Linked DNA regions of Caldimonas brevitalea. The protein of the gene in region 2 interacts with the protein of the main gene of each other region in a pairwise test. Links are inferred from orthologs where the notes say so. Each region holds a gene or a part of one and is shown on either strand. Other genes may lie near its edges. The genes, in order: AAW51_RS24970, ssb and recO.

The links.
Region 1: the proteins of ssb (region 2) and AAW51_RS24970 interact in binary tests that used the Escherichia coli proteins (3 or more experiments, as listed by UniProt). The link is inferred for Caldimonas brevitalea from one-to-one orthologs.
Region 3: the proteins of ssb (region 2) and recO interact in binary tests that used the Escherichia coli proteins (3 or more experiments, as listed by UniProt). The link is inferred for Caldimonas brevitalea from one-to-one orthologs.

What each region holds. Positions count from the first base shown.
Region 1 is NZ_CP011371.1:5,859,419-5,864,745, forward strand. The notes cover bases 880-3,858. They hold AAW51_RS24970 (primosomal protein N'), read right to left. Parts: upstream 3,419-3,858; coding sequence 1,340-3,418; downstream 880-1,339. Other genes in these bases: AAW51_RS24965 (hypothetical protein), read right to left, coding at 880-1,199; hemE (uroporphyrinogen decarboxylase), read right to left, coding at 3,769-3,858. In the rest of the region: more of AAW51_RS24965, read right to left, coding at 1-879; more of hemE, read right to left, coding at 3,859-4,860; AAW51_RS24980 (LemA family protein), read left to right, coding at 5,090-5,327.
Region 2 is NZ_CP011371.1:202,742-207,883, reverse strand. Bases 1,999-4,792 are described here. They hold ssb (single-stranded DNA-binding protein), read right to left. Parts: upstream 3,758-4,792; coding sequence 3,239-3,757; downstream 1,999-3,238. Other genes in these bases: AAW51_RS00870 (MFS transporter), read right to left, coding at 3,873-4,792; AAW51_RS00880 (META domain-containing protein), read right to left, coding at 2,131-2,721; AAW51_RS00885 (RNA polymerase sigma factor), read left to right, coding at 1,999-2,100. Also shown: AAW51_RS00900 (FAD-dependent oxidoreductase), read right to left, coding at 1-358; AAW51_RS00895 (DUF4142 domain-containing protein), read left to right, coding at 537-1,073; AAW51_RS28770 (cupredoxin domain-containing protein), read left to right, coding at 1,120-1,404; more of AAW51_RS00885, read left to right, coding at 1,411-1,998; more of AAW51_RS00870, read right to left, coding at 4,793-5,078. UniProt on the Escherichia coli protein: Plays an important role in DNA replication, recombination and repair. Binds to ssDNA and to an array of partner proteins to recruit them to their sites of action during DNA metabolism. Acts as a sliding platform that migrates on DNA via reptation.
Region 3 is NZ_CP011371.1:5,278,911-5,284,107, reverse strand. What follows is about bases 2,349-5,197. They hold recO (DNA repair protein RecO), read left to right. Parts: upstream 2,349-3,304; coding sequence 3,305-4,090; downstream 4,091-5,197. Other genes in these bases: acpS (holo-ACP synthase), read left to right, coding at 4,881-5,197; AAW51_RS22215 (pyridoxine 5'-phosphate synthase), read left to right, coding at 4,087-4,884; era (GTPase Era), read left to right, coding at 2,349-3,276. Outside these bases: lepA (translation elongation factor 4), read left to right, coding at 1-36; lepB (signal peptidase I), read left to right, coding at 140-1,105; AAW51_RS22235 (DUF4845 domain-containing protein), read left to right, coding at 1,173-1,535; rnc (ribonuclease III), read left to right, coding at 1,590-2,276; more of era, read left to right, coding at 2,329-2,348. UniProt on the Escherichia coli protein: Involved in DNA repair and RecF pathway recombination.

The DNA.
Region 1 (5,327 bases), 5.7 Mb from region 2 along the record:
AGCCCGGGGGCGCCCGGCTCCTGCACGCCGTCGCCTACGCCCGCGTCGTCGGGTGCGGCAGGCCCCTGGCCTTTCGGCGGTGACTCCCAATCGTCGGCCAACGGGGGGTCGCCCCCCGGCGCCACCACCGCCGGAGAGGGTGCGTTGGGCACCGTGCCCGATTCGGCCGAAGGCGCGGCACTGGCCGGCGCGCCACGCCGCACCTGCTCGGCCCGCTGGCGCGCGGCGGCCTGCAACTCCTGCGCACGCCGGCGCGCGTCTTCGGCAGCCTGCTGCGCCTTCTCGCGCGTGCGGGCCAAAGCCGTGTCGACCGCCGCTTCGGCGGCCGTCGTGTCAAGGTCGGCAGTCAGCCGCAGATAGCTCAGGCACAGGCCGTACAGCAGCAGCGCGGCAAACACGGCGCCGACCACGGCCCAGACGATGCCGATGCCCAGGCCGGCGCCGAAATGCCCGCCAGCCGAGACGGAGTCCGACACCTGGGGCATGTCGGGGCCGCCCAGCATCTGGCCGATGTCACCGCCCAGGATGCTGGCGGCCAGCCCCGCGGTGATGCCGAAGCCGGCCCCGATGAAGGCCATGGTCAGCGCCGCGATCAGCCCGACCAAGGCGAACAGCAGCATCAGGCGCAAAAAGGCTTCGAGCGGCCGGTCGGTGATGATGGCCCACAGCTGCGACAAGGCACGCTTGAGGGTGTGGCCCTCGAACAGGGCCGGTGCCGCCAGCCCCCAGGTCACGTAGAGGCCGAGGAACAGCAAGGCACCGCTGAACACCAGCAGCGGCACCACGCCCACCAGCAACACGCCGCCCAGCAAGGGGATCTTGCAGAAGAACAACAACAGCGCCGCGACCGCGAGCCACGCGACCACCACCAGCGAGCACACCAGTGCGAGGCCGAGCAGGCGGGCGACCGCCATCGGACTGCCGCCGAAGGCGGCGGCGCTGCCGGTGACCGGCAGCCCTTGCGCCTGATCCATGAACTGCCGCCCGGCGGCGGCCAGACCCAGCAGGACCAGCCCCCAGGCCAGCAACCCGAACACGAACATCAACAGGGCGACCCCGGTGGCCGCCCCCAGACCGATCAGCAGCGCCGCGGCGACGAAGGTGGCGACGAGCGTGACGAGGGCCGGGCCATTGCGCCAGGCCTCGCCGATGCGGGTCAGGCCATGCGGCCCAGTCCCGACCATACCGAACATAGACATGCAATCCCTCCTGCCCTTCGGGCGTGTGCCGATGGTATCGGAGGCGCTCGGGCGCCCCCCATGCGGCCGTTGGGGGCCGCCACGATAACCCCGCCGCGGCCACTGCGCCACTCCGCGCATCGCGCCGTTCGCGCCCCCCGTCAGATCGCCAACGGGTCGACGTCGATGGCCCAGCGCAGCAGGCCCTTGTGCTCGGCCCGGAGCGCATGCAGCTGGGGCATCCACTGGGCCAGCAATCGCTGCAGCCCGGGCCGGGTGGGCGACTCCACCAACATCTGGGCCCGTTCGACATTGGCGACCCGGGCGACCGCCATCGGCACCGGCGGATACAAGGTCACGCCGGCATCTGCTGCGCCCAGCGCCTCGGCAGCGCCCGCGGCCGCCGCCAGCCAGTCTTGCGCGATCTCCTGGGTGCGCCCCTCGGCCCGTAACAGGGCTTGGTGGGCAAACGGCGGCATCGCGGCCATCTCTCGCTCGGCCAGCGTGCTGGCGGCGAAGGCGGTGTAGTCGTGGCCGCGCAAGGCGGCATACAAGGGATGGGTGGGGTGCCAGGTCTGCACCAGCATCTCGCTGCGCGCCGCCTGCTCGGCATCGCGCCCGGCACGTCCCGCCGCCTGCATCAGCAAGGCGAACAGGCGCTCGCCAGCGCGGAAGTCGCTGCTGAACAGGGCCGCGTCGGGGTTGACCGCGGCCACCAGCGTCACGCGTCGGAAGTCGTGGCCCTTGGCCACCATCTGGGTGCCCACCAGCACGTCGACCTCGCCGGCATGCACGCTGGCCAGCTGCGTTTCCAGCGTGCCCTTGAGGCGCGTGGTGTCGGCGTCGATGCGGGCCACGCGGGCGCCGGGGAGCGCGTGCTCGAGCTGTTCCTCGAGCCGCTCGGTGCCTCGGCCGACCGGTTGGATGTCGGCATTGCCGCAGTCGGGGCAGGCGCGCGGCACACGCTCGGTGTAGCCGCAATGGTGGCAACGTAAGGTGCGGTCGACACGATGGAACACACGCCACGCGCTGCAATGGGGGCAGCCGCTCTTCCAGCCGCATTCCAGGCACTGCAGCACCGGCGAATAGCCGCGCCGGTTCAGCAGCACCAGGCTTTGCTCGCCGCGCTCGAGGCGCCGCTGCAAGGCCGCCACCAGCGCCGGCGACAGGGCTGCGTTGTAGGCCGCGTCCTTGGGCACATGGTTCATGTCCACGAAACGCACCTGCGGCAGCACGCCGCCGCCGACGCGCGCGGGCATCGAGAGCCGCAGGTAGCGGCCGCGCTCGGCCTGCTGCCAGCTTTCCATCGAGGGTGTGGCCGAGCCGAGCACGACCTGCGCACCTTCGAGCTTGCCCCGGTAGACCGCGAGGTCGCGTGCCGAATAGCGTGCCCCCTCCTGACTCTTGTAGGAAGGGTCGTGCTCTTCGTCGACGACGATCAGCCCGAGCCGCGGCAGCGACGCGAACACCGCCATGCGGGTGCCGAGCACGATGTCGGCCTGGCCGAGGTGGGCCGCCAACCAGTGCCGCAGCCGCTGCGCCGGCGTCAAACCGCTGTGCAGCGAGACGATCAGGCGGTCGGGAAAGCGCTCGGCGAAGCGCGCTTCCAGCTGCGGCGTGAGGTTGATTTCGGGCACCAGCACCAGCGCCTGCCGACCGGCGTCAAGGCTGCGGGCCACCAGGCGCTGGTAGACCTCGGTCTTGCCGCTGCCGGTGCTGCCGTGCAGCAGCGCCACCGAACCGGCATCCGCCGCGGCCAGCCCCTCCAGCGCCTGCGTTTGCTCCGGTGTCAGCTCCGGCAGGACCGGGGCCGGACCGCCCGCGGGCGCGAGCTTCTGCAGCTTCTTCAAGCGCTGCGCCAGCTGCGTGTCGTTCAATTTGCGCAGCTCGGGCGGCAACACCGACAGGGCCACCTCGCCGAGGCTGCGCTGGTAATAGTTCGCTGCGAATTGAACCAACTTGCACCATTCGTGTGGCAGCGGTGCCAGGCTGCTCAATGCGGCTTCAACGGGTCGCAGTTCCAGCGGCGGCCCGTCGCCCGGCACGCTGCCGAGGGGGTCGCCGGCCGCGGCCGGCCACACCACGCCACACACCGTGCGCTTGCCGAGCGGCACGTGCACAACGGTGCCAGCCGGCAACGGCCGGTCGCTGGTGTAGCTCAGCGCGCTGCGCAAGGCGCTGTGTTGGGGCGCGTCGACCGCCACCGAAACGACCGTGGCGGGAGGGGTCAGCTCACTCATTTACGCCTGTCATTTCTGCCAGCTCTTCAACTCCTGCTCGTAAACAGTTGATTCAAAACGGCTTTTGGAACTATCCACCATTCTTGTGGATAACTTTGTGGGCAAGCTGCGCAAACGCGCTCTAACTGCTTGCTGGGCGTGCGATTGCTTGCTTTGACGCCTTGCAACGCACCCTCTCGGCCCCCTTCTAAATCAACAACTTAGCAAGCACTTCTTCACAAGCGTGATGCAGCGCGACAAGCCGGGCTGCAAGGCTCTCGTCCCCGGTTTTTTGGGGATAAGTCAAGCCCCGCGCTACTGTTTCCGTGGTTAACCGCGCGAACTTGACGTTCAGCGGAATCTGGAAGCGTTTACAGGGCAGACCGCAAGGTCCGCGAGTGGCGGTGGACCGCATCGACCAGCACTGCGACGCTTTCCGGCGGTGTGAACTGGCTGATGCCGTGACCCAGATTGAAGATGTGGCCGGCGTGAGAGCCGTCGGGGTTGCGCAGCGGACCGAAACTGTCGAGCGCCTTTTCGGCCTCAGCGCGGATTTGATCCGGCTCGGCGAACAAGACCGCCGGATCGAGGTTGCCTTGCAAGGCGACACGGTGGCCGACGCGGGCCCGGGCATGACCCAGGTTGACGGTCCAGTCGACGCCCACCGCGTCGGTGTCGAGCGCGGCAATGGCCTCGAGCCAGGCGCCGCCGCCCTTGGTGAAGACGATGCGCGGGATGCGCTGCCCCTCGTGTTCGGGCTTCAGCTGCTTGAGCACCCGCTCGGTGTAGGCCAGGCTGAACGACTGGAACGCCCCGTCGGCCAGCACGCCGCCCCATGAGTCGAAAATCATCACGGCCTGCGCACCGGCGTCGATCTGCGCATTCAAATAGGCGGCCACGGCATCGGCGTTGACCGTCAGGATGCGGTGCATCAAGTCAGGTCGGCGGTAGAGCATGCTCTTGACCAGACGGTAGTCGTCCGACCCGCCGCCTTCGACCATGTAGCAGGCCAGCGTCCAGGGGCTGCCGGAGAAGCCGATCAGCGGCACCCGGCCCTGCAGCGCGCGGCGGATGCTGGTGACGGCATCGAACACGTAGCGCAGCTTGGCGAGGTCGGGCACTTCGAGTGCGGCGACCGCGGCCTCGTCGCGCAACGGGTGGGCGAAGCGTGGTCCTTCACCGGCGGCGAAGCTCAGCCCCAGGCCCATGGCGTCGGGCACGGTGAGGATGTCGCTGAACAGGATGGCCGCGTCGAGCGGAAAGCGCTCCAGCGGTTGCAGGGTGACCTCGGTCGCATAGCCCGGGTCGGTCGCCAGCCCCATGAAGCTGCCGGCACGGGCGCGGGTCGCGTTGTACTCGGGCAGGTAACGGCCCGCCTGGCGCATCAGCCAGATGGGCGTGTAGTCGGTCGGCTGGCGCAGCAAGGCGCGCAGGAAAGTGTCGTTCTGTAGCGGGGCAAACATCTCGGCATTGTAGGGAGGCAGCCCCACCCCGGCCGTGGCGGAATGCGCGGCCCCGAGCCCGAGTCGGCTTGGCGCCGCCGGGCCAGGGATCGCTGTTTGCTGAGTTGCCGCAACGGCCAGGGTGGCAACCCCGTCTGGAACTGTGGGAGCATGTCCTTATATGGCGAGCGGGGCCGCCCATCGGCCCTGCCCCCTGAAGTCAGCAACAAGTAAAGCGGGAGTACACATCATGAAACGAATGTTGGCGGCTTGGTTGATGGCACTCGGCCTCACGCTCGGTCTGGGCGGTTGCGGCTACAACGAGTTCCAGCGGCTCGACGAAGAGGTGAAGGCCTCGTGGTCGGAGGTCTTGAACCAGTACCAGCGGCGGGCCGACCTGGTGCCCAACCTGGTGGCGACGGTCAAAGGTGAGGCCAATTTCGAGCAGGAGACGCTGACGCGCGTGATCGAAGCGCGCGCCAAGGCGA
Region 2 (5,142 bases):
GACGGAAGGCCGCAGCGTCCCGGGCAGCCTGGGTCGCTAGCTGCTCGATGAAGTCCACCGTGTCGGCGCGCGAGGCCACCACCTCCCGCGCGACCTCGGCGCCCCACTTCTCGCGCAAGGCGTGGACACCCCCGCTGACCGTCGCATAGAGGTTGCCGGTCGAGCCGCCGGTGTCGGCGCTGCCGACCCGTCGGGCCTCCAGCAGCGCCACCCGCTTGCCGGTGCGTGCGAGCAGCAGCGCCGTGGTCACACCGGTGATGCCGCCGCCGACCACGGCGACATCGACCTGCAGGTCTTCGTCCAGGGCAGGCCACTGGGTGGGCGGCGCGGTCCCGTGCCAAACGGAGGTGGTGGTCATGATGGCTTCTCCTTTCTTTGTCGTAGAGCCGACCGCCGCGCTGCAAACCAGGTGCCCGACACGTGACGAGATACGTGGGAACGCAAACGCACCTGGCGACGTCTATCCCCGCAAGATCAGGACGACGGCGCATGTTGCGCCGCCGCTGGTCGGACGCGCATAACAGGAGCAGACAAAGATGACCTCTCTATTCAAGCTCGCCGGTCTGGCAGTGGCCGCCTCGTTGGCACTGGGCGCCCAGGCTCAAAGTGCCGCTTTCAACGACGCGCAGATCGCCGCGATCGTGGTGACCGCCAACCAGGTCGACATCGATGCGGGCAAACTCGCCGAGGGAAAGAGCCGCTCGAAGGAAGTGAAGGACTTTGCGAAGCTGATGGTCACCGACCACACCGGCGTGAACAAGGCGGCAACCGACCTGGTGCAGAAGCTCAAGGTCACGCCCGAGGACAACACAACGGCGCAGGGCCTGAAGAAGGGCGGCGACGAGAACCTGGCCAAGCTGCGCAAGCTCGAAGGCGCACGGTTCGACAAGGCCTATGTGGACCATGAGGTCGCGTATCACCAGTCGGTGCTGGAGGCGGTGGACACGGCGCTGATCCCCAGCGCGCAGAACGAGGAGCTGAAGGCGCTGCTGGTCAAGGTGCGCCCGGCCTTCGTGCACCATCTGGAACATGCAAAGCAATTGCAAGCCCAGCTGGGGAAGAGCGGTGGTTGAGGCGGCTCTTCAGAAATCGCGCGCCCGCCACTGGGGCGGGCGCGCCTTGGTCACGGCGGGCCTGTCCATCGCGGCGACCGCTTTCGGCGCGACGCACACCGTCACGATGGAGGGCATGCAGTTCTCGCCGCCCAGCGTGACGGTGAAGCAAGGCGACAAGGTGGTGTGGGTCAACAAGGACGTCGTCCCTCATACTGCGACCGTGCCGAAAGGGTTCGACTCCGGCTCCGTCGCGCCGGGACAGTCCTGGGCCACCACGCCGAAGCGGGGAAGCTACGACTACGTGTGCACCCTGCACCCCACCATGAAAGCCAAGCTGATCGTGGAGTAACAACACGTGCGAGTTCCTGCCCAGCCAACGTCAGCCCCCCTTCCGGATGACGACCACGCACTGGCACAGCGCGTGGCCCACGGCGACTGCATAGCCTTCGAGCAGCTGATGCGCCGCCACAACCGGCGCCTGTACCGGCTGGCGCGCGCCACCTTGCACGACGCTGCCGAAGCCGAAGACGCGCTGCAGGAGGCCTACCTTTCGGCGTACCGCTCGATCGCGGCCTTCCGTGGGCAGTCTTCGGTGTCCACCTGGTTGTCACGTCTGGTGCTCAACGAGTGTCTCGGGCGGCTGAGGAAACAATCGAGGCGCGACCAGATCGTGCACATCGTCAGCAGCGACGGGGAACCTGAAGTCGAGCCGCATCTCGTGAGCCGAACGTCCACCGAGCTACCGAACGAAGCCCTTGCCCGGGCGGAGCTTCGGGCGCTGCTCGAGCGCAAGCTCGACGAACTGCCCCAGGCCTTTCGCACCGTCTTCATGCTGCGGGGCGTGGAGGAGATGAGCGTCGAGGAGACGGCTCAGGCACTCGACATCCCGGAGGCCACGGTGCGCTCGCGCTACTTCCGTGCCCGCAGTCTGTTGCGCGAGGCGCTGGCGCAGGAGATCGATCTGGCCGAGCAGGACGTGTTCAGTTTCGCCGGAGCCCGGTGCGACCGGATCGTCACGGCGGTGTTGGGGCGAGTGAAGGTGTGAGGTGAAGATGCACGGCCGGAAGCGCCACGCTCAACGGGGCTCTTCGCGGAATTCGTAGACGCCTGCGTCGGCGTCGAGCGACAACAACAGGTGGTCGCCATCGACGCGGAATGACCGAATCAGCGACCAGTCCCGCACCAACCGGTCGTGCAGACCCGGCTCCTTGCACAGTGCGGACGTGAGGATGAATTCTTCAAACTGCAGGGCGTTCGGGCGTGGCGACTTCCAGGTCCCAGTTCCCTGGTTGCAGTCGAAGCGCACGACATAGCGCCCCTCGGGCGCGAAGCGAACGGTGTAGATGAGGGTATCCGTGGAAGCGAGGGTCGTGCCGTCGCCTGCCTGGAATCGCTCCAAGCGCCACTTCCTGTCAGTGAGAGTGGAAAGCGCCTTGATTGTCACCGGGTCCGACGCCTTGTCCTGCCCGACCTTGCTCAGGTCAGGTCCGCAGGCCGGCATGAGGATCACCAGCGGTAACCATGCCACGGCTCTTCGGAGGTTCTCCAGCGACTTGCCCGGCCGCAGACGACGGAGGGCAGCGTCGCGGCGCTGACGGCAGCCAGCGGTCTCTTGTGATGTTTCGGCAACGCCACGTCGACGCGGTCTCGAGATGAGGGCGGGCATGTTCGGGCCTTTCGTGCTCAAGATTCCAATCACTCCGAGCCTCGCTGTCCTGGCTCGCCTGGCACTGCCTGGTGTGCCTCTGTGGGGCGGGGAGGCCAAGGCCGACAAGCGTCGCGAGATGCAAGTACCAGCGTAGCCGCCATTGCATGGGGCTCAAGCTCGATAAATCGATGGACGCCGTGGAACACGAACGTTTGGCCGTCCGCTGTCGTCGCTCGGTTCGCTGGCGGGACGCGCACGGCACCGACGGCGCCCAGGCAGGCAGACGCGATGAACGAACCCGTCGCGCGCTTCCCGGCCAGCCGTGGGTCGGCGCTCATCGCATTCGTCCAATGCAGATGCTCCCGACCTGCTTGCCGAAACTCTTGCACGACGGTGAAAAAAGCTCACCTGCGAACGAAAGGTGATGGGGCGGAGGGGGAGCCGACCTCGGGACCGGTTTGAGCGCTCCAAATAAAGAAAATGGCCCTCAGCGCAGGGCGCCAGGGCCATTTGTTCACGAGCGACGAAGCAGGGTTTAGAACGGAATATCGTCGTCCATGTCGTCGAAGCCGGTCGCGGCCTTGGGCGCAGGACGCGGCGCGGGGGCCGAACGCGGTGCCGGCGCCGAGCGCTCGCTGCGGCCGCCTCCGCCGCCTTCCTCGCGGTCGCGCGAATAACCGCCACCACCGCCCCCCATGTCGTCGCCGCCGCCCATGCCTTCGCGGCCGCCCAGCAATTGCATCTGCTCGGCGATGATGTCGACGGTGTTGCGTTCGATGCCGTCCTTGTCGGTGTACTTGCCGTACTTCAAACGGCCTTCGATGTAGACCGGGCGACCCTTCTTCAGGTACTCACCGGCGATTTCGGCCAGGCGTTCATAGAAGGTCACGCGGTGCCATTGCGTGTCTTCGATGCTTTCACCCGACGAACGGTCCTTGCGACGGCTCGAGGTGGCGACCGAGACGTTGCAGATGGCCGTGCCGGTCGGGGTGTAGCGCACTTCGGGGTCACGGCCGCAATTGCCGATCAGGATGACTTTGTTGACAGAGGCCATGGCTCGGCTCCTAGGATGGTTCGTTCAGCGGATCGGCCATTATCTCCGATGCCCCCGGCTGCACACTGACAGGGTGGCCACAGCCCGGTCCGGGGCGCCTGGTCGTGAGCACTCGCTACGCTTGGGCCTTGGCACGCTGGCGTGCCGGCGGTCGCATCGGCCAAGCCACCACCAGCCACAGCAGCGCCAGCGCGGCACACACCTGGAACACCGCGGCCGAGCCCCAAACGCCCGCCACCCGCCCGCCCAGCAAACCGCCGGCGAACAGGCCCAGGGACTGGCAGGTGTTGAACACGCCCAGCGCCAGCCCCTTCGCCGCGGGCGGCGCGACGCGCGACACCAGCGACGGCATGTTGGCCTCGAGCAAATTGAAACTGACGAAAAACGCCACCAGCAGCGCGATCAGGCCAGCCGGCGAGCGCCAATACCAGGCCAGCGCAGCTTCGCTGACCGCCAGCAACGCGACGGCGCCGAGGAACACGGGGCGCAGGCGCTGGCGCCGTTCGCTCCACAACATCGCCGGCAGCATCACGGCAAACGACAGCACCACCACGCCGATATAGAGCCAACCATGCTGGCTGAGCGGCACGCCGGCGTGGTCGACCAGCGCGATCGGCACCACGACGAACATCGCCATCTGCACGGCATGCAACAGGAACACACCCAGGCTCAGGCGCATCAGCTCGGGGTGCAGCAGCACGTCGCGCCACGAGGCGCGGGCGGCGCCGGCAGGATGCCGGGGCACGGTGGGCACCAGCTTCCACACCACCCAACAGCCGCCCAGCGCCAGCGCGCCTGTGAATGAGAACAGGCCGCCCATGCCCACCCAACCGTACAGCGTCGGCGCGAGCGCCAGCGACAGTGCGAAGCTCAGGCCGATCGAGCCGCCGACCATCGCCATTGCCTTGGTGCGCACCTCGTCGCGCGTGCTGTCGGCGATCAGCGCGGTGATCGCGGCCGAGATCGCCCCGGCGCCTTGCAAGGCCCGGCCCAGCACGACGCCGATCAGGCTGTCGGCCGCCGCTGCGACAAACGAGCCGGCTGCGAACACCAGCAGGCCGATGGCGATCACCCGTTTGCGCCCGTAACGGTCGGAGGCCCAGCCGTAGGGCAGTTGCAACACCGCCTGGGTGAGGCCGTAGATGCCGATCGCCAACCCCACCAGCCCCAGCTGCTCGCCGCCCGCCAGCGTGCGGGCGTGCAGCGAGAACACCGGCAGGATCAAGAACAGTCCCAACATGCGCAAGGCAAACAGGGCCGCGAGCCAGCCGCTGGCTCGGCGTTCGTCGGGTGTCATGCGCAAAGGGGACGGCTCACTCATCTCGGCGTCGGTCAAACGGCTATTGTCACCCAGCGAACCAACCCTGCTCGTCGGCCGGTCGGAG
Region 3 (5,197 bases), 5.1 Mb from region 2 along the record:
GAAGCCTTTCTTGCCATCCTTCAAGTCGACGACTGAGCCTGCGGGCCACCGCCCCACGCCCGCCGCGCGGCGGGCCGAGGCACTTGCTTGAGATACTGTCGCCTCGCGCGATCTGATTTCCCCTCTTACTGGAGCCTGGATGGGACTGCTCACTGCAGCTTTGTATGCCTGCCTGATCGTTTACTTGGGCGGCTGGTATCTGGGCGAATGGCACGGCAATTTCTCGCTGCTGCTGTTCGTGCTGACCCTCGTGACACTGGTTTACTGGCTCGCCGAGCGCCTCCACTTCCGGCCCGCCCGCGAGCGTGCCGCGGCCTCGGTCGAGACCCATCACGCGGTGCGGCGCAACGACCTGGCGCGCCAGGGCATTGCCGAGGTCGACGGCAACATCGACGAAGCCAAGCAGCGCCTGTTGATGCAGCCCTGGTGGCTCGACTGGACCGCCGGTCTGTTCCCGGTGATCTGCATCGTCTTCCTGCTGCGCTCCTTCCTGTTCGAGCCGTTCAAGATTCCGTCCGGCTCGATGGTGCCCACCCTGCTGGTCGGCGACCTGATCCTGGTGAACAAATACCACTACGGCGTGCGCCTGCCGGTGATCAACAAGAAGATCGTCGCCAACGAAGATCCCAAGCGCGGCGACGTGATGGTGTTCCGCTACCCCAAGGACACCCGCATCGACTACATCAAGCGGGTGGTCGGCGTGCCGGGCGACCAAGTGGCCTACCTCAACAAGCGTTTGTTCATCAACGGCCAGCCGGTGCCGACCGAATCGCTGGGCGAGTACTACGACGAGGACAGCCGCCGCTACTCACAGCATTTCTCCGAGACCTTCGGCGGCAACGAACACCGCGTGCTGACCAACAAGGATGCGGCGCCCTTCATCGTGGGTGCCGACGACTTCCCGTACAGGGACCAGTGCAGCTACACGGCGGAGGGCGTGACCTGCAAAGTGCCGGCCGGTCACTACTTCGTGATGGGCGATAACCGTGACAATTCTCAGGATTCCCGGTACTGGGGCTTCGTGCCGGACGAGAACATCGTCGGCAAGGCCTTCTGGATCTGGATGAATTTGGGTAATCTCGGCCGTATTGGTGGGTTCAAGTAAACGGGTCGGCGGCGCACCGCGGTTCACCGCAAGCACGACAAGTACAACAGGCTCGAGGAGCACAACGATGATGCATGTTTCACCGGCACGCCAACGCGGCGTCTCCCTGCTGGGCCTGTTGTTCTGGGCCGTCGTCATCGGCATGCTGGCACTGGTGGCCATGAAGGTGCTGCCGACGGTGAACGAATACTTGACGATTCGGAGCGCCGTGAACAAGGTGGCCCAGGAAGGCGCTACCTCGGTGCCCGAGATCCGCGCGGCCTTCGACCGACAGAAACAGATCGAGTATTCGATCCAGTCGATTTCGGGCAGCGATCTGATCGTGACCAAGGAAAACGACCGCGTGGTGGTCAGCTTCGCCTACGACGCCGAGGTCAAGCTGTTCGACCCGGTCTACCTCGTCATCAAGTATTCGGGCCGTTCCGAGTGACGGCCGGCCGGCGTCGCCGGCCTTGGCCCCCGCTGCAGCGCGCTGGAATTCGACGTGAGTGACCTGATCAAAGCCCTCGAGCGACGGCTCGACTACCGCTTCCGGCACCCCGCGCTGCTGGCACGGGCGCTGACGCACCGCAGCTTCGGTGCCGACCACAACGAACGGCTTGAATTCCTCGGCGACTCGGTCCTGGGCCTGGCCATCGCCGGCCTCCTCTACGAACGTTTTGCCGGCTCCGACGAGGGGGACCTGTCGCGCGTGCGCGCCAGCCTGGTCAGGCAGGACACGCTACACCGCATCGCCCTGGGCCTGGAGTTGCCCGCCTGTTTGCGGCTCGGCGAAGGCGAGGCGCGTAGCGGCGGGGCGCAGCGACCGTCGATCCTGGCCGATGCCGTCGAAGCCGTGTTCGGCGCCATCTACCTCGACGGCGGTTTCGACGCCGCCCGCACCGTGGTGCAGCGCTTGTTCACGCCGGTGCTGACCGAGCCGGACTTGCGCAACAGCGCCAAAGACGCGAAAACCGAGTTGCAGGAATGGCTGCAAGCCCGCAAGCTGGCCGTGCCGAGCTATGCCATCGTGGCGACACGGGGTCATGCACACCAGCAGCAATTCGTGGTCAGCTGCACCGTTCCGGCCCTGCAGATCAGCGAGAACGGCGAGGGTGCCTCCCGCCGCGCCGCAGAACAGGTGGCGGCACAGTCCGTGCTCGCTAAACTGAAGGCGTCCGGGGCCCGCTGAGCCCTCCCGATCCCCTTGCAAACGCAGCCCCGGCTGCCATGGACCCTCGAACGTGAACGTCGATACATCTTCCCCGGCGCCCGACGCCGAATCGCCCGACCCCGCCGTGCCGGAGGCCGACGGCCAGCGGTGCGGGCTGATCGCCATCGTCGGACGGCCCAACGTGGGCAAGTCGACGCTACTGAATGCCCTGGTGGGGCAGAAAGTCAGCATCACGTCGCGCAAGGCGCAGACCACCCGCCACCGCATCACCGGCATCCGCACCGCCGGCGACGCCCAATATGTGTTCGTCGACACACCCGGCTTCCAGACCCGCCACGGCAACGCGCTCAACCGCACCCTCAACCGCACGGTGCTCGCCTCGCTGGGCGACGTCGACGTGGTGCTGTTCGTCGTCGAGGCCGGCCGGTTCGGGCTCGACGACGCCAAGGTGCTGGCCCTGGTGCCCGAGGGCAAACCGGTCATCCTGGTCGCCAACAAGCTCGACAAGGTGGTGCGCCGGGCCGAGCTGGCGCCGTGGCTCAAGGGCATGCAGGAGCGCCATCCGTTCGCCGAATTCGTGCCGCTCACGGCCAAGCGCCCGGAGGACGTGCGGCGCCTGCTCGACATCGTGCGGCCCTACCTGCCCGAGCAAGGCTGGTGGTACGACGAGGAAGCCCTCACCGATCGCAGCGAGCGCTTCCTCGCCAGCGAAATCGTGCGTGAAAAGCTGTTCCGCCTCACCGGTGACGAACTGCCCTACACATCGACCGTCGTGATCGACAAGTTCGAGGAAGAGGGGTTGCTGCGGCGCATCGCGGCCACCATCGTCGTCGAGCGCGATGCCCACAAGGGCATGGTGATCGGCGAAGGCGGCGAGCGCCTGAAGCGCATCGGCACCGAAGCCCGCCAGGAACTCGAGAAGCTGATGGACGCGAAAGTCTTTCTCGAACTGTTCGTCAAGGTCCGCTCAGGCTGGGCCGACGACGAGCAGCGCCTGCGCAGCTATGGCTATGAGTGAGCCGCGGGCGCTGCGGCGGGTCTGAACGATGGCGTCGAGCCGGCCGCGCAGCGCACCTCGCCCCGGGTTCCGCGTGGCGGCCGAGCCGGCCTACGTGTTGCACCGCTACGACTGGAGCGAATCGAGCCTGATCCTCGATCTGTTCACCCGGGCGCACGGCCGGGTCGCGGTGGTCGCCAAAGGCGCCAAGCGGCCGTATTCGCAACTGCGCGCCGTGTTGCTGCCGTTCCAGCGCGTCAGCGCGAGCTTCAGCAGCCGCGAAGAAGGCGGCGCCGAGGTCCACACCCTCAAGGCCGCGGAATGGGCGGGCGGCACGGCAATGCTGACCGGCGCGGCGCTGCTGACCGGTTTCTACCTGAACGAACTGCTGATGAAGCTGCTGGCCCGCGCCGACGCCCATCCGCGGCTGTTCGACGCCTATGCCGCGACGCTGCCCGGCCTGGCGGCCGACGACGAAACGGTCGTCCAGGCCGCGCTGCGCGCGTTCGAGCTGACCTTGCTGCGCGAGATCGGCGTGCTGCCCGAACTGGGCCTGGTCACCCTCACGGTCGAGCCGTTGCAGCCCGGGGCAGCCTACGCTTTGCACGGCGAAGCCGGCGTCCGGCTGGCGCGCGCTGGCGAGCCGGCCCTGCGCGGCGCCACCTTGATGGCGCTCGACGCGGCGCTCGACAGCGGCTCGCTCGAGGCGATGCAGCAGGCCTGCGCCGCGTCCCTGCCCGAGTTGAAAAGCGTGTTGCGGCCGCTGCTTCACTATCATCTGGGCACGCCGGTGCTGCGCACGCGGCAACTGATGATGGAGCTCCAGCAAAAATGATCTTCGCCGGTCCCCCGAACGCGCCACTGCTCGGCGTCAACATCGACCATGTCGCCACCTTGCGCAACGCGCGCGGCGGGCAGTTCCCTGACCCGGTGGCCGCCGCGCAGCTGGCGGTCGAGGCGGGGGCCGACATCATCACCTTCCACCTGCGCGAAGACCGTCGTCACATCCGCGACGACGACGTGACCCGGCTGAAGGCGGCATTGCAGGTGCCGCTGAACTTCGAGGCCGCCGTCACCGACGAGATGATCGGCATCATCGAGCGGGTGCGGCCCGAGCACGTTTGCCTGGTGCCCGAGCGGCGCCAGGAGGTCACGACCGAGGGCGGGCTCGACGTCGCCGGGCAGTTCGCCCGCATCCAGGACGCCTGCGCGCGCCTGGCTGCGGCGGGTTGCCGCGTGTCGCTGTTCATCAACGCGGACGAGCGCCAGATCGAAGCCAGCGCCGCTGCCGGCGCGTCCTGCGTCGAGCTGCACACCGGCGCCTATGCCGAGGCCTGGTGGGCGCAAGACCGGGTGCGCATGGCGGCCGAGCTGCAGCGGCTGCAGGACGGGCTGCGCCGGGGCCGCGCCGCCGGCCTGCAGACCAACGCCGGCCACGGCCTGGCGGTGTGGGACCGGCCGGCGCCGCACCCCTTTGCCAGCAGCACCTATGCGGTGGCCGCGCTGCACGAGGTCACCGAGCTGCACATCGGCCATGCGCTGATCGGCCATGCCGTGTTCGTCGGGCTGCGCCAGGCGATCGGCGACTTCAAGGCCGAGGCGGTGCTGGCGAGGAACCAGGGCGCATGATCTACGGCATCGGCACGGACATCTGCGACATCCGCCGTATCGAAGCGGCCTACGCCCGTCACGGCGAACGTTTTGCGGCCAAGGTGCTCGGCCCGCACGAAATGAGCGTGTTCCGCGAGCGCCTCGCCCGGGTGCCGGCGCGCGGCTTGCGCTACCTGGCGACCCGGTTCTCGGCCAAGGAGGCTTTCTCGAAGGCGATCGGCATGGGCATGCGCATGCCGATGACCTGGCGCGACTGCGAGGTGGTCAAGGCGCCGAGCGGCAAGCCCGAGATCCGCTTGCACCGCCAGCTCGCCGCCTGGTTCGACGAGCG